Regions from separate parts of the Phenylobacterium sp. T106 genome, predicted to be linked through region 2. Evidence: predicted binding sites of a transcription regulator. Region 2 holds the regulator's gene; the other holds the start of a gene.
What was found. The regulator LexA, encoded in region 2, represses DNA repair genes until DNA is damaged. The targets are predictions, from matches to a motif close to ATGTTCNCNANNTGTTCT.
Positions count from the first base shown of each region.

Region 1: a site for LexA is predicted at 7,692-7,709, ahead of recA (recombinase RecA). Genes of this name have one in related genera too.

Region 1 is NZ_JBXVWA010000001.1:818,379-828,646, reverse strand. Features, by position in the region: gene AC2D8W_RS04105 (PAS domain-containing sensor histidine kinase) at 1-594, shown strand, start outside; gene AC2D8W_RS04100 (VOC family protein) at 591-1,067, opposite strand; gene AC2D8W_RS04095 (VOC family protein) at 1,082-1,483, opposite strand; gene AC2D8W_RS04090 (arsenate reductase/protein-tyrosine-phosphatase family protein) at 1,504-2,271, opposite strand; gene AC2D8W_RS04085 (hypothetical protein) at 2,518-2,787, shown strand; gene AC2D8W_RS04080 (MarR family winged helix-turn-helix transcriptional regulator) at 2,794-3,270, opposite strand; gene AC2D8W_RS04075 (hypothetical protein) at 3,562-3,855, shown strand; gene AC2D8W_RS04070 (hypothetical protein) at 3,864-4,208, shown strand; gene AC2D8W_RS04065 (hypothetical protein) at 4,238-5,098, opposite strand; gene AC2D8W_RS04060 (SLC13 family permease) at 5,208-6,512, shown strand; gene AC2D8W_RS04055 (mechanosensitive ion channel family protein) at 6,550-7,566, shown strand; gene recA (recombinase RecA) at 7,800-8,882, shown strand; gene AC2D8W_RS04045 (TauD/TfdA dioxygenase family protein) at 9,234-10,118, opposite strand.
Region 2 is NZ_JBXVWA010000001.1:145,041-155,308, forward strand. Features, by position in the region: gene AC2D8W_RS00725 (peptidylprolyl isomerase) at 1-1,458, shown strand, start outside; gene trpE (anthranilate synthase component I) at 1,455-2,990, shown strand; gene AC2D8W_RS00735 (alpha/beta fold hydrolase) at 3,000-3,872, opposite strand; gene AC2D8W_RS00740 (hypothetical protein) at 3,937-4,140, opposite strand; gene AC2D8W_RS00745 (anthranilate synthase component II) at 4,192-4,782, shown strand; gene trpD (anthranilate phosphoribosyltransferase) at 4,793-5,818, shown strand; gene trpC (indole-3-glycerol phosphate synthase TrpC) at 5,818-6,597, shown strand; gene lexA (transcriptional repressor LexA) at 6,720-7,409, shown strand; gene AC2D8W_RS00765 (ASCH domain-containing protein) at 7,424-7,702, opposite strand; gene AC2D8W_RS00770 (ComEC/Rec2 family competence protein) at 7,699-9,936, opposite strand; gene gltX (glutamate--tRNA ligase) at 9,887-10,268, shown strand, end outside.

The sequences.
Region 1 (10,268 bases), 670 kb from region 2:
CTGAATCACCGGGTGAAGAACTCGCTCGCCACCGTCCAGGCCATGACCGCCCAGACGCTCCGCCGCGGCGATATCCCGGACGACGTGCGCGAGACGCTGACGTCGCGCCTCATGGCCCTGGCCAGCGCGCACGACGTGCTGACGGACGAGCGCTGGTCAGGCGCCGACCTGCGCGACCTGGTCCTTCAGGCGGCCGCGCCTTACGTGAGCCTTTCCGGCTCCAGCCCCTTCAGCGTGGCCGGCCCGCCGGTCTTCCTTCCGCCCAAGACGGCCATCGCCATGGCGCTGGCCTTCCACGAACTGACCACGAACGCCGCCAAGTACGGCGCGCTCTCCGCGCCCGGGGGCAAGGTGGCGGTCGAGTGGACGGTCGACGGCGCCGGCGACACGCGGCGGCTGGCGCTGACCTGGCGCGAATCGGGCGGCCCGCCGGTCAGGCCTCCGACACGCCGCGGCTTCGGGACCCGGCTCATCGAGCGGGGCCTTTCAGCCGAGCTGCAGGGACGGGTGACGCTGGACTACGCCGCGCAGGGTCTCGTCTGCACGCTGGATGCAAGCCTGCCCGCCGTAGTGACGGGGGCGTGGACCGCCTAGGGCGTCGCGACGCTGATCGTCGGCTGGAAAAGCTCCACGACATTGCCCGAGGGATCGTCCAGCAGGATCTCGTTGCCGCCCGCCCCGACGACGATGTCGTTGCGGAAGCGCACGCCGTCCTTCCGCAGCCGCGCGACCTCGGCCTCGAGGTCCGGGATGTAGAGCACCAGCCGGTTCCAGCCGCCCGGGGCAGGCTTGTCCCCGTTCGGCATCGGTTGCGAAGCGCCGCCCGGCCCGGTCGCGGGGCTGATCAGCAGCTGCACGCCGCCCTTCGACAGCGCCGCGAAGTAGGGGCCGGCCTGCATGTCGAGCCGGAAGCCGAGCTTGTCCCTATAGAAGGCGACCGTGCGGGCGACGTCGACGACGATGTAGCGAACCCTGACCTGCTGGAGGTTCGCCGTGGGGGACGTCTGCGCCTGCGCGCAGGGCGCGGCGAGCAAGAGGGCCGCTGCGAGTGCGATCGGCTTGATCATCGCCAGTCCCCCCTTCAGCGCGTCGGTTGCCACTCGGCGGCGGGCTGGAACAGCTCCACCACGTTGCCCGACGGGTCCTCGACGAGGACCTGCGATCCTCCGGGCCCCGAGAGGACTTCGTTGCGGAACGTCACGCCGGCCGCGCGCAGCCGCTCGGCGTCGGCGGCGATGTCGTCGGTGATGTACTGGAAGCGGTTCCAGCCCCCCGGCTCGGGGACCCGGCCGTCCGGCATCGGGCGGCCCGCGGAACTCGCTTTGCCGCTCAGCAGCAGCCGCAGGGCGCCGCGTGAGACCGACCCGAACGCCGGCGTCGCCATCGTCACGGAGAAGCCGAAGTGCTTCGCGTACCACTCGGCGGCCGCCTGCACGTCATCCACCATGTAGCGGACATTCACGATGTCGAAGGGCTCGGCCATCTCGGGTCTCCGGTTGAAGGCTAGGCGGCGGCGGGCTCGGCGAACGCGGCCAGGAGGAAGGTGATGCGGTTGGAGAGTTCGTCCGCGACGTGGCGGAAGAGAGGGTAGGTGGCCGCGTCGGCCCCGCCCGTGGCGGGGTTCGGCAGGCTCCAGTGCTGGGTCTCCGGCCGCCCCGGGAGCTGGGCGCAGGCCTCCCGGACCCGGTCGCAGAGGCTGATCACGGAGTCGAAGCGCCGTCCGGCCACGTCGGCGATCGGCTTCGAAGCCTGGCCGCTGATGTCGATCCCGAAGTCCTCGCGCATGACCCTGACGGCGTTGGGATGCAGCGGTCGCGGCTGGCTGCCCGCGCTCTCGGCCTCGATGCGCCCGTCCGAGCGGACGCGAAGCAACGCTTCCGCCATCTGGGATCGGGCGCTGTTGCCGGTGCACAGGAACAGCACGCGCCCCGAGCGCGCGTAACCGTCGGCCGGAGCCCGAGGCGCAAGGCGCAGCCCGGGATGCAGCGCCGCGCCGGCGGTGGAGAGCTGTCCGCCCACGCGGTCGAGGTGCAGGCGATAGTACATGTCGCGACCGTCCGCGGCGCTGCGCCGCGCCGACACCAGCTCGCCCGCGCGCAGCTTGCCCAGGTGGTACGACACCAGGTTCTGCGGCTCGCCGACCCGCTCCGTCAGCTCCTGAACGGTGCGATCTCCTCGACCGAGTTCCTCGAGCAGCCGCCAGCGCAGGGGGTGGGCCGCCAACTGGAGGAACGGAGGCGGTGACATCTCGAGGGACTGACGCGGAGCCATGCGTCATTTAGATCAAGCCAGATTGATAAATCAATCCTGATTGATGCGAATTGGCGACGTGCAACGGATCGTGATGCGATCGATCCGGCGCTTGCGGAGTTGTGTCCCTGACCGGCCCGACAGGCGTGGAGGAGACGGCATGTCCAAGCGCGCGGCGCATTCCAGAGGAGTCCGGGCAGCCCGCCGCCCGGCGTTGCCGACTTGAGTCTCGGGCCCCGAACCGTCGTCCAGTACAGGAGCCATCGAGTGGCCAGCGTGATCCGTGTCCACATCCAGGGACAGGCGGAGGCGGAGACCTCGCCTTCGCTCGACTTCAACCTCGCCGACTTCGCCGGTCAGCTCCCACAGGTGGGGGACGTGGTGGTTCCACCCCAGGGCGTGGGCCCCGGAGACCACCTGTGGGAGGTGGTCTACCGGATGTTCGATCCGGGTCTCGCCTTCGACGCCGGCAGCTGCCTGCGCCTGGTCGTGCGGCCCCGTCCGCCGTCGGCGGACGAGCGGGCGTTTCTCGGCTAGAGGCGGTCAGACGGTGTCCACGATCTGGGATCGCTGCTCCGGCGCCGGGAGTTCCAGTTGCTCCAGGGCGTGGAGCAGATCCGTGAAGACCGGCAGGCTCGCCTTCAGCTTCGCCAGATTCCGGCGCGAGATCGCTTCGAGCACCTTGGCGCCCGCGGGGGTCAGGTGAAGCACGACGCGCCGCCGGTCCCGGATGGAGTGGCCGCGGGTGACCAGGCCCCGCGCCGAGAGTCGGTCGACCAGCCCCACGGCGCTGTGGTTGCGGATGAGCAGAGCCCGCGCGAGCTCGCCGACGCTGACGGGCTCGGGGCCCTCATGCGCCTTGATCGCCAGCAGCGCCTGGTGCTGCTGGGGCGTCAGGCCCTGCGCCGCCGCCTCGGCGCTGCTGAACGCCAGGAACCGCCGGAGGGCGTGGCGGAACGCCCCGAGGGCCGCGTAGTCGGCCTGCACGAGCTTGCGGCGTCGGATCGGCGTCTGTTCCAAGCGCAGCCTCTTGAGCCGGGCGCGGTCGGCTCGTCGGGGAAGGACGTAGGCTGGAGCATCAGCGATTTGCCCATCCCTGGCCAGGGGCGAGCGCGCGCGCCCGGGGCGCACGTCGCAGCGCCTCCCGCGGCTGTGATTTGCGCCGCAAAGACGTATCGCGATACGATACATGTGGGTCGTCGGCCGCAGAGCCGCGGCTCCCCGGTGGAGAGCGGCGGACGGGGTGTTCAGGCCTTGGCCCGCCGCTCGACCGCCCGCCAGGAGCGGGCTTTGCAGAGAATGAGGGACCACGTGGCCGCCCACAGCATGGCGTTCGACCCGACGTATCCGGAGCTCCCGCGCGCCTGGGCGCCCGGCGGCTTCTACTTTGAGCGTCGGGTCCGCGTGCGCAGCGATGACGGACCGTGGCGGGTCGAGGCCGAGGACCTCGAGCCCGCCTGCTTCCCCAGCGGCGGGTCCGCCGAACGGCACGCGCGCCGTCTTGCCCGCGCCTACGCCGCGGTCGGGTTCGACGTCACCCTCGAGGTGCTCGGCGAGTCCGGCGAGTTGCGGGCGCGGGTGCGACAGTCGGGCCTGAACCCATAGGAGACGACATGAACGACGACCTCTCAGGACCGGTGCTGCTCGTGTGCGCCGACGAGGCGCGCGCGGTGCGCTGGATGGATCGCCTGCACCGGGCCGGCCGCGTGGTGGTGGGCCCCGCGCCCACGGCGTCCCTGGCGCTCACCCTGGCGATGCAGGCCGCGCCGGCGGCCGCGCTTCTGGTGGGGCCCAATGCCGGCCGGCGGACGAACGAGGAGCTGGCTGGCGAACTGCAGCGGCTATGGGGCGTCCCCTGCTACACCCCGGCTCTGCAGCCCGAGGGCCAGGCCGCGGGCGAATCGGGCCTGCCGGTCGTCCGCTTCCCGGCGGAGGGACCGGACCTGGCGGCCGCCTGAGCGCGCTGTGATCGCGGCGGGATGCGCCATCAGGGGCCCCACTCGGCGAGGGACTCGCCGCTGACGGGGTCGAGGAGCGTCACCTTCTGCAGGTCGACGGCGACGAGACAGATCGGGCGGTGGTCGGCCGACTCGCTCCAGCAGCGCACCGGCTTCCCGTCCGGCCAGGCCGCGACCCGGCCCTCCAGGACGAGCTGGAAGGGCGTGGCGAGGGGCAGCGGCGCGTCGGGGCCCAGCTTCCGGGTGGTCTGGTAGGGCCGGTCGCTTCGCCGTTCGAGGCGTGAACTGCCCGTCTCGAAGACGTGCGCGAGGCCCACGGTCTGGGGCGCAGGCGGGGTCGGCGTCGCCAGGGCAGGGCGATCGCGCCGAGGCGGGCAGGAGTCCGACGCGCGCCAGGGCCTGGGGATCCAGAACCCCTCCACGGCCTCGATCCGGGAGGCGTCCGCCGCCTCGCGGACGAGCGGCAGCGTCGTCCAGTCGATCGGGCGCGCCGTGATGCGCAGGGTGCGGGTCTCGGCGTCCAGCGCGTAGCCGGCCTGGGCCGGCCCGGCCCCGCCTTGCGGCCCGTCGCAGCCGAACGGGATCGCCACCCGGAACGCGCGTCCTTCAAGCAACGCCGGCTCGGGGCGACGATCCTGTTCCGAGGCCTCGGAGCGGGCGGCGGTCTCCGCCGCGGCGATCAGGTCCGCGCGTGTGAGCAACGCCGGTTCGGCGACAGCCGTCGGTTCCGGCGCCGGCGGCGTGACCTGCGGCGGGGGCGCGGCGGGGGCGTCCGCCGGGCGGCTGGCGAACCAGGCCAGCGCCAGGACGACGGCCACCAGAGCGGCGATGACCACGGGGGCCACGAGGCTCAGCTTGCGGCCGGGCGGCCTCGCTCTATTGTCTCGCATCGCGAGATATTAGCAGAGACGGTGGGGTGGCGCAGGCCCTCAGTTCCCGGAAGTCGAGGCGATCGCCATCGTCCGGGCCACGCGGCGTCGCGTGGCGGGATGGCGTCGGATGACCACGCCGCAAGTCGTGTCGCTGGCTGTGCTCCTGGCGGTGGTCGCGGCGCTGATTTCCGGCCGTTTCCGTTCCGAGGTCGTCGCCCTGAGCGGCGCCGCCGTGCTGCTCGGGTCGGGCGCGCTGCGGCCGGTGGAGGTGCAGGCGGCCTTCGCCAGCCCGGCGATCATCGCGCTCGCGTCGCTCTTCGTGATCTGCCGCGCCATGGAGCTGTCGGGCCTGCTGGGGGTGCTGATCCGCGCCGGGGTGCGCGGGTGCAGCCGGCTCGGGGCCGCCGGCCTCTGGCTCATGATCGCCCTGTCCGGCGTGGCCTCGGCGTTCCTCAACAACACCCCGATCGTGGTCCTGGGCGCACCGGTGGTGAAGGACATCGCCGAGCAGATGGGCCTTTCGGCCAAGCGGTTCCTGATCCCGCTGTCCTACGTCACCATCCTCGGCGGCGCGTGCACCCTGATCGGCACCTCCACGAACCTGCTGGTCAACGACATGGCCCGCAGCGGCGGGCAACCGGGCTTCGGCGTATTCGAGATGACGCCGGTGGCGCTGGTCATCGCGCTGGTGGGCGCGGTCTACCTGTTCCTGTTCTCCGGACGGCTGCTTTCGGCGGGGCGGACCGGAGAGGGCGAGAGCCCGGCGCTGGGCCCCGCCGACGCCGAGCTGAACGATCCGCGCGACGATCCCCGGATGTACCCGGCCGACGCGCCCTTGCGGGTGGGACGGGCGGCGGCGTCGCTGCTGGTGTTCGTGGGCGTCGTGGCCGCGGCCGCCCTGGGCCTCGCGCCGATCGCCGCCGCGGCGTTCGCGGGGGCGGTCCTGCTCGTGGCCATGCGGGTCATCACCCCCGAGGAAGCCTACCAGGGCCTGCGCCCGGAGATCCTCCTGCTGATCGCGGGGATGGTCGTCGTGGGCCTCTCGCTCGAGGTCACCGGGCTCGCGGCCGCCGCCACCGAGACCCTGGCGTCGGGCACGCGCGCGCTGGGGCCGCTCGCCGCCCTGGCCCTGATCTACGGCGCCACGCTGTTCCTCACCGAGATCCTGTCCAACGCCGCGGTGGCGGTTCTGCTGACGCCGGTCGCGATCGCGCTGGCCGAAAGCCTGGGCGTCAGCCCGCGGCCGTTCCTGGTGGCGGTGATGATGGCCGCCAGCGCGGCCTTTGCGACCCCCTTCGGCTACCAGACGAACGTGCTCGTCTACCAGCTCGGCCGCTACGCCTACGTCGACTTCCTGAAGATCGGACTGCCCCTCAACGTGCTCACCTGGGCGGCCGGCGTGGCGGCGATCCCCTACTTCTTCCCCTTCTGAGCCGGAACGGCTGCGCCGCAGGCGGCGTTCGCGGCCCATGGAACTCGATGAGCTGCGCGGCCTGGTCCTCTTCGCCATAGGCCGCACGCCCGTCACGCTGGGCGGACTGGTGGCCGGCGCGGGCATGATCGTGGCGGGCCTGCTGCTGGCGCGGCTCGCGGGCGCCGGGATCGGCCGGCTCCGGGGCCGCGTCCGCTACGGCGCCGATGCGCTCTACATCGTCCAGAAGCTGGTCACCTACGGCCTGGCGATCTTCGCGGTCATCGCCGGACTGTCGACGGTGGGCCTCAACCTCTCCTCCCTCGCGGTGTTCGCCGGCGCCGTCGGCGTGGGCGTCGGCCTGGGGCTGCAGGGCATCGTGAAGGAGTTCGTCTCCGGCCTGGTGCTGATCTTCGACAGGGTCCTCAACGTGGGCGACTACGTCGAGCTCGCGGACGGACGGCGCGGCCTCGTCCAGACGATCGGCCCTCGCGCCGTGCACGTGCGCACCAACGACAACATCGACCTCATCATCCCGAACTCGAAGTTCATCGAGGGGCCGGTGGTGAACTGGACGCTCCACGGGCGGGGGCGGCGCATCCACATACCGTTCAGGGTCGCCTACGGCAGCGATCGCGAGAAGGTCCGCAGCGTGGTGCTCGAGGCGGCGCGCAGCGTGCCCTTCACCCTGCCGGAGACCGAAACCGAGCGCAGCCAGGTGTGGCTGGTCGGCCTGGGTGACTCCGGGCTCGAGTTCGAACTGCTCGTCTGGCCGACCCTCGACGCCGTCAAGCGGCCCGCCGCCATGCAGGCCGCCTACACCTGGGCGATCGCCGAGGCGCTGGACCGCGCGGGCGTGGAGGTCCCGTTTCCCCAGATGGACGTGCGGCTGCGGAGCTTCTTCGGCCAGGAGGGCGAGCGGGCGCTCGATGCGCTCCGGCTCGACCATCCGCAGGCGGACCAGCCCGCGGCGACGGGAAGCCCTAGCACCAACGACGCGGCGGAAGACCTCGCCCGGCCGCTTCCCGGGCCCGAGCCGGCCGACGGGGCCGTCCCCGGCCGCGACACGCGCTGATCGCGCGGGCGGCGGTCATCTACGACCGCTTTTGACGTAGCTGATCCTCAGAACAGGATCATCAACCCGGGCGGGCGTCGCACCGGGTCGACGACGAGGCCGGCTCCTGCCGCGGCCGTGTTCGCGGAACGTCTTGCGAACATCCGGTGAAGGCGGTACAGCTTGAGTCCTCGACGCGGCGACGCGTTCTCCCGACCGGTTCGGCGGGAATCTGCGATAGAGAGGGTTCGGAAATGACTCAGTCGGCGTTGAGGCTCGTGGGCAAGGAAGATTCGGAAAAGGCGCGCGCCCTCGAAGCGGCGCTCGCGCAGATCGACAGAGCCTTCGGCAAGGGCTCGGTCATGCGGCTGGGCGACAAGACGACCATGGAGGTGGAGGCCGTCTCGACGGGCTCGCTCGGCCTCGACCTCGCCCTCGGCATCGGCGGCCTGCCCAAGGGGCGGATCGTCGAGATCTACGGGCCGGAGAGCTCGGGCAAGACGACGCTTGCACTCCACGTCGTCGCCGAGGTGCAGAAGGCCGGCGGCACCGCCGCCTTCGTGGACGCCGAGCATGCGCTCGACCCGGCCTACGCCCACAAGCTGGGCGTCAACCTCGACGAGCTCCTGGTCTCGCAGCCCGACGCGGGCGAGCAGGCGCTGGAGATCACCGACACCCTGGTGCGCTCGGGGGCTATCGACGTGATCGTGGTCGACTCGGTGGCCGCGCTGACGCCGCGGGCCGAGATCGAGGGCGAGATGGGCGACCAGCTGCCCGGCCTGCAGGCCCGCCTGATGAGCCAGGCGCTGCGCAAGCTGACCGCGTCGATCTCCAAGGCCAAGACGCTCGTCATCTTCATCAACCAGATCCGCATGAAGATCGGGGTGATGTACGGGTCGCCCGAGACCACGACCGGCGGCAACGCCCTCAAGTTCTACGCCTCGGTCCGCCTCGACATCCGCCGCACCGGCTCGGTGAAGCAGCGCGACGAGATCGTCGGCAACAACGTCCGCGTGAAGGTGGTGAAGAACAAGGTGGCCCCGCCGTTCCGCGAGGTCGAGTTCGACATCATGTACGGCGAGGGCATCTCCAAGCTGGGCGAGATCATCGACCTCGGCGTGAAGGCCGGCGTGATCGAGAAGTCGGGATCCTGGTTCTCCTGGAACAGCCAGCGCATCGGCCAGGGCCGCGACAACGTGCGGGAGTTCCTGAAGCAGAACGCGGACATCGCCGAGCAGATCGAGCGGCAGGTCCGCGGCGCCAAGGAGACTGTCGAGGAGCAGCTCCTGGTCGGTCCGGCCGAGGGCGAGACCGACGACGAGGACGGCTCGCTCTAAGCGGCGCGCGTCGCGCCTCCCACCCTCGCGCGGGAGGCCGGCCGCCTGTCCGGTCTGCGCCGCAGGGCTATCGCATATGGCCGACGGCCCCCTGTGCGGACGTCGCAGGCGCTCGATTGAACTGCGGAGGCCGCAGAAACGAACGCAGAGAGCGCAGAGTCCTTGCCGTCCCCCGCGCCTCCTCCGCGCTCTGCGGTTAGAACGTTCGGCTCCGCCGACGCCCAGTCGCCCGACCTTCACCTGCCCGCGCTGGTCTGCGCCGGGGGCTGAGGCCCCGGAGTTCAAGCCGAGAGGGCTCCGCCGGGCAGGCTCAGCCGCCAAGTTCAAGCCGGCGGGCTCACGCCGCCAAGCTCAGGCCGCCGGAGCCTCTTCCCCAACGATCGACACGCGTTCGCCGTAGCGCGAGTGGGGATAGTAGTCCCAGACCGAGTGATGCTGGGTGCAGCGGTTGTCCCAGAAGGTGAGGGTGTTGGGCTCCCATCGCACGCGGCAGTGCAGCTTCGGCTCCCGCTTCAGCAGGTCGAAGCACATGTCGAGCAGGGCGCGGCTCTCCCAGCGGTGCAGGCCCTCGATGTGCGTGGTGAAGCCCGAGTTCACGAACAGCACCTTGCGCCCGGTGTCCGGGTGGCGCGTGACCACCGGGTGGCGCGTGCGGGGGTACCCGCCCTCGGGCGGCTGGGACTTGTAGTTGCCGACGTAGGGCAGCGCCCCGTCGTGCACCGCCGTCAGGCCCTCCATGTAGGCCTGCATCGACGGCGAAAGCATCTCGAAGGCCATGTACATGTTGGCGAACAGGGTGTCGCCGCCGCCGCAGGCCGGCGTCTCGGTGATGTAGAGCATCGAGCCCAGCGGCGGGATCGGATCGCAGCTGACGTCCGTGTGCCAGGCCTCACCGGCGGTGTAGGGCGAGGCCGCGGTCGTCTTGACGACCAGGATCTCGGGATCCTGGTCCGGACGGCCATGCGCCATGGGGTGCACGTGCAGCCGGCCGAAGTGGCGGCCGAACGCCTTGTGCGCCTCGCGGTCCAGCCGCTGGTCCCGGAACACGAGCACCGACCAGTCGGCCCAGGCGGCGCGGATGTCGGCCAGGAGCTGGGGCGTCATTGGCCGGGCCAGGTCGACGCCGCGGATCTCGGCTCCGATGTGCGGCGACACTGGCGTGACCTGGAACGAGCCATAGTCGGTGCGACGGAGGCCCTCGATGGGCACGTGCTTGGTCAGGACGGGGGCGTTCATGGCGGTTTCCTCGGTCGTCGGCGCGGCTGGCGCGCTCTTGGCCTCACCTTGGCGCACCCCCGTCCAGGGGTCCAGCCGGCGGGGGAGCCTATTGTACCCAGGGTCGCCTGCGGCGGGGGCCATGCGCTAGCGTGCGAGGCGGAGTTGCGG
Region 2 (10,268 bases):
GCCCGCGACGACATCGCCGCCATGCACTGGGCCCGGGCGATCCAGAACGGCCTGGCCGTGCCGCGGTCGTACGGCGCCCTCGCCTCCGTCTACGCGCTCGAGAGCCGCGACCTTGCCTACTTCATCCTGACGCCCTCGGCCGTGCCGCAGCCCGCCGCGCCGACCGACGCCCAGCTCCGGGCGTTCATGAACGAGAACAAGCAGGCGCTCACCGTGCCCGAGACGCGTGTTCTCACGATCGTGCCGTTCACGCCGCAGTCCGTGGCCGCGAGCGCCGCGTCGGGCCCCATCGATCCGGCCGAGCTGCAGAAGCGCTATCAGTTCCGCAAGGACACGCTCTCGCAGCCCGAGACCCGGACGGTCGTCCAGATCCCGGCGAAGGACCAAGCCGCGGCGCAGCAGGCGGCCGCCCGCCTCCAGCGGGGCGAGGCCCCCGCCGCCGTGGCGCGCGCGCTCGGCGTCGACGCCGTGACCTACGAGGAGAAGCCCCGCACCGCGATCGCCGACCGCAAGGTGGCCGAGGCGGCGTTCCGCATGCAGGCCGGCCAGATCGCGCCGGTTCAGGGCGACCTGGGCCTGGCCGTCGTGAAGGTCGTGTCGGTTTCGCCGGGTCGCGAGGTCTCGCTCGAAGAGGCGCGCCCCATGCTCGAGGCCGAGATCCGCAAGGACATGGTCGCCGAGAAGGTCTACGCCCAGACCCAGGCCTACGACGACGCCCACCAGAGCGGCGGCAGCGTGGCCGAAGCGGCCGCCAAGGCCGGCGTGCAGGCCCAGACGATCGGCCCCATCAACGCCCAGGGCGTGGACGATCAGGGCCGGCAGTACGGCGGCATCCCGCCCAAGATCCTCGAGACGGCCTTCTCCCTGCCCGCCGGCGGCGAGAGCGAGATCACCGAACTCGGCGAAGGGGCCTACTTCGTCGTCAAGGTCGAGAAGGTGGTGGCGCCGCACATGCGCCCGCTGGAGGAGATCCGGCCGCAGCTCACCCAGGAGTACATGCGCCGGCAGGTGATCCGTGCGCTGGAGGCCAAGGCCAACGAGCTCTCGGCCCGGGTCCAGAAGGGCGAGCGCATCGAAACGGTCGCCTCGGCCGCGGGCGTGTCCGTGCAGCGCGTGCCCGGCCTGACGCGCCAGACGGCCGAGACGCAGCAGCAGCTCGGCCGCGAGGTCATCGGCCGCGCCTTCGCGGCGAAGCCCGGCGAAGCCTGGAGCGCCCGCGCGCCGAACGGCCTGGCCGTCGGCCAGGTCTCGAACGTGCGCATGGACGCGGGCCCCACGGCCGCGCGGCTTGCGGAAACCAACCGTGGCGAGCTGACCCAGGCGATCTTCCGCGAGATGGCCGACAGCGCCCAGGCCTACGCCCGGACGAAGCTGAAGGTGAAGACCAACGCCGAGCTCGCGCGGTCGGCCGCCGGCTTCGCGCCCGCCGAGAAGGGCAAGGCGGAGCCCAAGAAGTGATCTGCGAGCCGCCGTTCGAGGCCTTTCGTTCCACCTACGACGGCGGCGCTCCCCAGGTTGTCTGGACGCGGCTGATCGACGATCTCGAGACGCCCGTCTCGGCCTACCTCAAGATCGGCCATGGCAAGCCGTACGCGTTCCTGTTCGAGTCGGTGGAAGGCGGCGCGTTCCGGGCGCGCTACTCCGCCATCGCCATGAACCCAGACCTGGTGTGGCGCTGCCAGGGCGACCGTGCCGAGATCGCCCGTGGCGACGACATCGCGGCGGGCCGGTTCACGCCGCAGGACGGCGGGGCGCTGGACAGCCTTCGCGACCTGCTGGCGTCCTCGCGCATCGAGATGCCCGCGGGCCTGCCCCCCATGGCGGCCGGCGTCTTCGGAGCGCTCGGCTACGACACGATCCGCCTGGTCGAACGGCTGCCGCACGTGAATCCCGACCCGCTGGGCCTTCCCGACGGCGTCATGGCGCGCCCCTCGATCGTCGCGATCTTCGACGCCATCGCGCAGGAGATCCTGGTGGTCACGCCGGTGCGTCCCGACGGCGCGACCTCGGCGAAGGACGCCTACGCCGCGGCGGAGCGCAGGATCCAGGCGGTCGCGGACGACTTCCGGAAGTCGGCGCCGCGCCTGCGTGGCGATGCGACGCCCGAGCCGGACAGGTTCACGACCCCCGTGAGCCGCGAGACCTATCGCGGGATCGTCGAGAAGGCGAAGGAGTACATCCGCGCCGGCGACATCTTCCAGGTGGTGCCCAGCCACCGTTTCCGCGCGCCCTTCACGCACGACCCCTTCGCGCTCTATCGCTCGCTGCGGCGGAGCAATCCCTCGCCGTTCCTGTTCTTCCTCGACTTCGGCGCCTTCCACGTGGCGGGTTCCAGCCCCGAGATCCTGGTGCGGCTGCGCGACGGCAAGATCACCATCCGTCCTATCGCCGGCACCCGCCCGCGCGGCGCGACGCCCGAGGAGGATCGCCGCCTCGAACAGGAGCTGATCGCCGATCCCAAGGAGCGCGCCGAGCACCTGATGCTGCTCGACCTCGGCCGCAACGACGTGGGCCGCGTCGCCATGCTGAAGCAGGCCGGCGCCAACGAGCCCCAGCCGCGCGCCCAGGGCCCCCGCGTGCGTGTCACCGACAGCTTCTTCGTCGAGCGCTACGCCCGCGTCATGCACCTGGTCTCCAACGTCGAAGGCGATGCGCCCGAGGGGCTGGATCCCGTCGACGTGGTCATGGCTGCGCTGCCCGCCGGCACGCTCTCGGGCGCGCCCAAGGTTCGGGCCATGGAGATCATCGACGAGCTGGAGATCGAGAAGCGCGGCATCGCCTATGCGGGCGCGGTCGGCTACTTCGGCGCCGACGGCAGCGTCGACACCTGCATCGTGCTGCGCACAGCCCTCTTCAAGGACGGCGTCATGTACGTCCAGGCCGGCGGGGGCGTCGTCGCCGACAGCGATCCCGACGCCGAGTACGACGAGACCCTGCACAAGGCCCGCGCCCTGCGGGATGCGGCCGAGGAGAGCTGGCGGTTCGTCTGAGGCCGGCGGCTATTCCGCCAGGAACGCTTCGACCGTCTCCATGAAGGCGTCCAGCCGGTCGTGGTGGACCCAGTGCCCCGCACCCTCGAAGTTCACGAGGCGCGCGTTCCGGAAGTGCCGGATCCTGCCGTCCACAACGGGGTCCGAAGCCCAGGACTCGGCGCCGCGCACCAGCAGCACCGGCGCGGTGATCCGGCTCCAGAGGCGGTGCTGGTCGGCGTGCGACAGGCCGCCGACGCCGCCGCCCCAGCGGGCGTGGTTGTCGAACTTCCAGGAGTAGGTCCCGTCCTCGTTCTGATGCGCGCCGTAGACCGTCAGGTGACGCGCCTGCGCTTCGTTCAGATGGGGATTCTCGCTGGCCATCCGCGCGACGGCGTCATCGAGGCTGGCGTAGCGCCGAGGCGCGCGGCCGGAGTTCTCGCGGCGGTCCGCCACCTGCGCGCGGATGCGTTCCTCGATCGGCCGCTTGCCCTGTTCGGCCATCACTGCGGGAGATGGTCCCAGCCCCTCGATGGCGACGACCTTGCGGGCGGCCTCGGGGAACGCGCCGCAGTAGTTCAGGGCGATCCCCGCGCCCAGCGAGTGGGCGATGATGGTGGCCGGCGCCATGCCCTTCTGGTGAACGATCTGGGCCACGTCGTAGATGTAGGCGGCCATGTCGTAGCCGCCGCCGATGGCCCAGGCGCTGTCGCCGTGGCCGCGCAGGTCCGGCGCGATCACGTGGTAACGGTCACGGAGTCGCTCGGCGACCCAGTCCCAGTTGCGGCAATGGTCCCGCCCGCCATGAACCAGCAGCATCGGGGGCGCGTCGGGATTGCCCCAGTCCACATAGTGCAGCTTCAGACGCTGCGAGAAGTAGAAGTGGGACGTGGGGCCTTCCATCGCGGTCTCCGGCGCAAGTCGCCTCCACCTACCATCTCTGCCGCGAGTGGGTAGGCCGATCGGCTCAGTCCGGGGCGCCCTGCGCAGCGTGGTTGGTCGTGACCGGCGGGGCCAGCACCATCGCGCTCGCAAACAGCACCGAGGTGACGGCCAGCGCGAGCGCCGCCAGCAGCGCCGGCCACGCCCTGTCGCGACGCACCGCCGGCTGCAGCAGGCTGCGGGCGTTGGAGAGCTCGTCGGGGTCCAGGGCCGAATCGCGAAGTCCCATGGCATGAGCATCCCGCTTGGCGGTCGGCGCGGCAAAGCCTATGGAGCCTGCATGATCCTGGTCGTCGATAACTACGACAGCTTCACCTACAACCTCGTTCACTACCTGAACGAGCTGGGGGCGGAGACGCTCGTCCACCGCAATGACGCGCTCACCGTCGACGAGGCGCTGGGCCTGCGGCCGGAAGCGGTGCTGTTGAGCCCCGGCCCGTGCACCCCGAACGAGGCCGGCATCTGCCTCGACCTGATCGCCCAGGCGCCGGAGAACCTGCCGATCCTGGGCGTGTGCCTGGGCCACCAGGCGATCGGCCAGTCCTTCGGCGGGACCGTCGTGCGGGCGCGCGCGCTCATGCATGGCAAGACCAGCCTCATCCATCATCTCGGCACGGGTGTGTTCGCCGGGTTGAAGAACCCTTTCACCGCCACCCGTTATCACTCGCTGTCGGTGCAGGAGGACGTTCTGCCGCAGGTCCTGGAGAAGACCGCCTGGACCGAGGACGGCGAGATCATGGGCGTGCAGCATCGCTCGCGCCCCATTCACGGCGTCCAGTTCCACCCCGAGTCGATCGCGACCGAATGCGGGCACGAGCTGCTCGGCAACTTCCTCGACCTGGCCGGCGTCAGGCGGATCGCGCAGGTCTGAGCTTCCGCCCATGTCCGACGCCTTCAAGCCGCTGCTCATGCGCCTCGCCGACGGCGCGACCCTGTCCGAGGACGATGCGCAGGACTTCTTCGCCGCCTGCCTGAGGGGCGAGCCGACGCCGGCTCAGGTCGGCGCGGCCCTGACCGCCATGCGGATGCGGGGCGAGACTCTGGGCGAGATCGCGGCCTGCGCGCGGGCCATGCGCAAGGCGGCCATCCACCTCGAACCGCCCTACCCCGTCATCGACGTCTGCGGGACCGGCGGCGACGGCCTGCACACGCTCAACATCTCGACCGCCGTGGCGTTCGTGGCGGCCGGGGGCGGCCTGAAGGTCGCCAAGCACGGCAACCGGGCCCTGACCTCGAAGTCCGGCGGCGCAGACGTGCTCTCCGAACTCGGCGTGGCCATCGACGCCGGCCTGGAGCGCCAGCAGAAGGCGCTGGACGAGGCCAACATCTGCTTCCTGTACGCTCCGGCGCACCACGGCGCGATGCGGCACGTCTCGCCGCTCCGCGCGCAGCTCGGCTTCCGCACCATCTTCAACCTGCTGGGTCCGCTCACCAACCCCGCCGGCGCGAAGCGGCAGGTCGTGGGCGTCTTCGCCGAGCGCTGGGTCGCGCCGCTGGCGCAGGTGCTGGGCGCCCTGGGGTCAGAACGGGCGTGGGTCGTCCACGGCGGCGGCATGGACGAGATGACCACGACCGGCGAGACGAGCGTGGCCGAGTTCCGCGAGGGCCAAGTGCGCCTGTTCACCGTCACCCCGGAGGCCGTGGGACTGAAGCGCGCGGCTTTGGCCGACCTGACGGGCGGCACGCCGGCCGAGAACGCCGAGGCGCTGCGGCGGCTGCTCAAGGGCGAGCCAGGCCCCTACCGCGACATCGTCCTGCTCAACGCCGCTGCGGCCTTCCTGGTGGGCGAGAAGGTGGAAACCCTGCGCGAGGGCGTCGAGCTCGCGGGACGGGTCATCGACGATGGCCGGGCCCAGACCGCGCTGGACAGGCTCGTCGCCATCGCCCCTCGCTCGCTGGACGGCTGATGGGCGACATCCTGCAGAAGATCGCGGCCTACAAGCGCGAGGAGGTCGCCGCGCGGAAGGCCGCCGGCCCCGCGGACCCCGGCCGAGCCCCCGGCCCGCCGCGCGGCTTCCGGGCCGCCCTCGAGCGCCGCCATGCGCCCGGCCGCCTCGCCCTGATCGCCGAGATCAAGAAGGCCTCGCCCTCCAAGGGGCTGATCCGCGCCGACTTCGACCCGCCGGCTCTGGCCCGCGCCTACGAGGCCGGCGGCGCGGCCTGCCTGTCCGTCCTCACCGACGGCCCCAGCTTCCAGGGCGCGGACGCCTACCTCGCCGCCGCCCGCGAAGCGACGGCCCTGCCCTGCCTGCGCAAGGAGTTCCTCGTCGATCCGTGGCAGGTCGCCGAGAGCCGGGCGCTGGGCGCTGACGCCATCCTCGTCATCCTGGCGATGGTGGACGATGCGCTCGCGGCCGAGCTGATGGCCGAAGCGCGGCGGCTCGGGATGGACGCCCTGGTCGAGGTGCACGACGAGGCCGAGATGGCCCGCGCCGGTGCCCTGGGCGCCGACCTCGTCGGGGTCAACAACCGCGACCTGCGCACCTTCGTCACCGACCTCGCCGTGACCGAGCGCCTCGCCGCCGCCGCGCCCGCGGACGCTCTGCTGGTCACCGAGAGCGGGATCTTCGGCGCCGACGACGCCGCCCGCCTCGAGCGGTCCGGCGCCAAGGCCATGCTCGTGGGCGAGAGCCTGATGCGGCAGGCCGACGTCACCGCGGCGACTCGCGCGTTGCTGGGCGGTTGATTCCCGCCTGACGCCGCCAAATTCCCGAAGAGTTTCAGAGCCTCGCCGCGTAACTTGACATTAACGCGGAACACCTAGAGAACATCCTCGGAAGTTGGCGGTTTGTTCCACGAGGGCCCGAGATGCTCACCCGCAAGCAGCACGAATTGCTCATGTTCATCCATGAGCGCATCAAGGAAACGGGTGTTTCCCCGTCCTTTGACGAGATGAAAGAGGCGCTCGATCTTGCGTCGAAGTCGGGCATCCATCGCCTGATTACCGCGCTGGAGGAGCGCGGCTTCCTTCGGCGGCTGCCGCACCGGGCCCGGGCCCTGGAGGTGGTCAAGCTCCCGCAGCAGGCTACCGCGGCAGCGCCCCCCAAGGGACGCGCGCCCTTCAAGCCGCAACTGGTCGACGCCGGCAGCGCCATGCCCGCCATCGCCAACGACACCCGCGAACTTCCCATCCTGGGCCGCATCGCGGCCGGCACGCCGATCGAGGCGATCCAGCAGGAGAAGGACCGCATCCCCGTGCCCGAGACCATCCTCGGGGCCGGCGAGCACTTCGTGCTCGAGATCGCCGGGGACTCGATGATCAACGCCGGCATCCTCGACGGCGACTTCGTGGTCATCCGCCGCACCGACACGGCGGTCTCGGGCGACATCGTCGTGGCCCTGGTCGACGGCGAGGAGGCCACTCTGAAGCGCCTGCGCAAGAAGGGGGCGTCGGTAGCCCTCGAGGCGGCGAACCCGGCCTACGAGACCCGCATCTTCGGCCCCGATCGGGTGTCGGTGCAGGGCAAGCTGGTCGGCCTGATCCGCCGCTACCACTAGGCTGTCCTGCCCGCTCAGGCGGGCACGAACACGAAGTCGACGATGAAGACCCGCTCGCCACGCCCGTGGCGGGCGGTTTTCATAAGGTCCTCGACGTCCGCGAAGCCGCCGGCCCGCGCGATCGCGTCGGTGATGTCGGCGAGGTCCACTTCCTGCAGCCGCGTCACCTCGACGAAGCCGTCCAGGAGCGGGTAGCGCCCGCCGACCTTCACGCGGGGCGTGAGCCACAGCCGGACGCTGGAGGTGATCTCCCCCGCCCGGATCCGGGCGCGAAGCGGCCTGGCGAACATCATCGCGGGTCGAACCCCCAGGTCCAGGGCCGCCGGCCGCGCAGGTCCTGGGCCCACACCACGCGCCAGCCGTTCCCCTCCCGGTAGATCTCGGCCGACCCGCCCTTCGCGAAATCCCCGCCGGTGAGCACGAGCGGCGCGGCGCAGTCCTGCGGCCGGACATCGTTGCGCAGGACGACGATGTCGGCGGCGGCGCAGAGCGCCTCCAGTCGGCCGGCCTTCAGCGGGCGGCGCACGTTCCAGGCGGCGGCCAGGCGTATCGGCGCCCCCGCCGCGGGCGCGCAGCTCCAGCGATCGCACGCGAAGCGGCGGTCGCGCTCCTCATCGCTGATCACGGCGGCCAGTCCACGCCGGCGCGCCCAGAACTCGGCGCCGAACAGCTTGGCGTCGGGCCGGAGCAGGACGGCCTGCCGCCCATCCCGAACGGCCACGGCGGCGCCGTCCGCGGCGACCCAGACGTCGGGCGCCGCGGGTCGGGGGGCCCAGAGCACCGCCATGGCCAGCGGAACACCCATCCATCGCAGCGGGCCCCGCCACAGGCATGTGAACAGCAGGCCCAGGAAGCTGGCCGGCAGCACCCACGCGGGCGCGCTCGGGACGAGGATCTCCGCCGCCGGGGCGCGAGCCGCCCAGGCGGCCACCTGGTTCATCAGCCCGATGGACCAGCCGGCCAGTTCCAGGGGCGCCTGCCCCAGTCCCAGGGGCGTCAGGGCCGCCCCCAGCGCCAGGCCGGGCATCATCAGGAAGGACGAGATCGGCGCCACCGCGAGGTTGGCGAAGAGGCCCCATGTCGAGACCCGGTTGAAGTGCTGGATCGCGAACGGGCCCGTGGCCAACCCCGCGACGAAGCTCACGGCGATGCTCGCGGCGGTCCAGGTGACCGCGGCCTGAAACGCCCGGATCGCCCAGGGCGCCTGGATCTCCTTCACCGGCCGCGGCCAGATCTCGGCCAGGGCCACCAGGGCGGCGGTGGCCGCGAACGACATCTGGAAGCCGGGCTCAGTGACCGCTTCCGGCTGGAGCAGAAGGACGCCCAGGGCGGCCAGCGCCAGGGCGTGGAGGCTGATCGCCTGACGGTCGGCCAGGATCGCCGCGAACGCCACCGCGGCGGTGATGGCGGCCCGTTCGGCGGGCGGCGGCGCTCCGGAGAGCACCAGGTATCCGCCGACGGCCGCGAGGCCGAACAGCGCGGCCGCCTTCTTGCCGTGCACGCGCAGCGCCAGCCACGGCCAGGCGGCGATCAGCAGGCGCGCGAGCCCGAAGGCGAAGCCGCCGACGATGGCCATGTGCAGGCCGCTGATCGAGACGATGTGCGCAAGCCCCGCGGCCCGCAGGTTCTCCACCTGCTCCTTGGGAATGAAGGCCTCGTGGCCCGTCGTCATCGCCGCAGCGAGGCCCCCGGTCTCGGGCCCGAGCGCCTCGACGATCCGGCGGGTGAGATTCCAGCGCACGGCGTTGACCCGCATCGCCAGGGCAAGTCGCCAGGGCGGCTCGGCCGGAGGCGTCGTGGCCTCGGGGGCGCGCAGCGCGAGGCCGACCGCGCCGACGCTCTCGAAGTAGGCGTCGCGGGCGAAGTCGTAGGCGCCGGGGCTGGCCGGCGGCGGAGGCGGATTGAGGATGGCCAGCAGCCGCACCGACTCCCCGGGCGCCGGCAGCGCCGCGCCGGGCTTCAGCGTCACCCGGACGCGGATCGGCGTCGCCTCGGCGTCCCAGCCGCCGACGCGCGTCGGCGCCAGCAGGAGGCGCTGTCCCCCCTCGCCCGGCGCGGCCACATCGACAACCCAGGCGTCGACCCACTGGGGCCGCGCGCCCGCCTGGGCGACGGACGCCTTGACGGCCTCCGCCCGCAGCTTGGCCACGGCGAAGCCCCCCACCACGCCGGCGCTCAGGACCAGCGCCATGGTGGCGGCGCGCCAGTAGCTCCAGCGCGTCGCGCCCAGGAGCAGCGCCGACACGAGCAGCAGGAGCCAGGCGACCCAGGCCTGCGGCTCGCGCATCAGTGCGAAGTAGAGGCTGCAGCCGAGTCCGAAGGCCACCGGGGCCCACAGTGTCCACCGGTCGGCCTGCTGCTCCACCTGCGTGGAGACCCAGGCCCGGATGCGTCCCAGGCTAGGAAGCCGCGGAACGCGCGTGTTAAGAGGCGCCGCCGCCGTCGAGGCCAGCCCCTCCCCTATCCCCTCGAGTTCGATGTCAGACCGTCCCGTCCGCACCAGGATCGCCCCTTCGCCTACCGGCATGATGCACATTGGCACGGCCAGGGTGGCGCTTTTCAACTGGCTGTATGCCCGTCACACGGGCGGGAAGTTCCTGCTGCGCATCGAGGACACGGACCGCGAGCGTTCGACCGACGCCGCCGTCCAGGTGATCTTCGACGGCCTGACGTGGCTCGGGCTGGAGCCGGACGAGACCCCGGTGTTCCAGTTCGCGCGCGCCGACCGGCATCGGGCGGTCGTGGACGAGATGCTCTCCCGCGGCGCCGCATATCGCGACTACATGACGCCCGAGGAGCTGGAGGCCGAGCGCGAGTTGGCGCGGGCCGAAGGGCGCGTGATCCGTTCCCCCTGGCGGG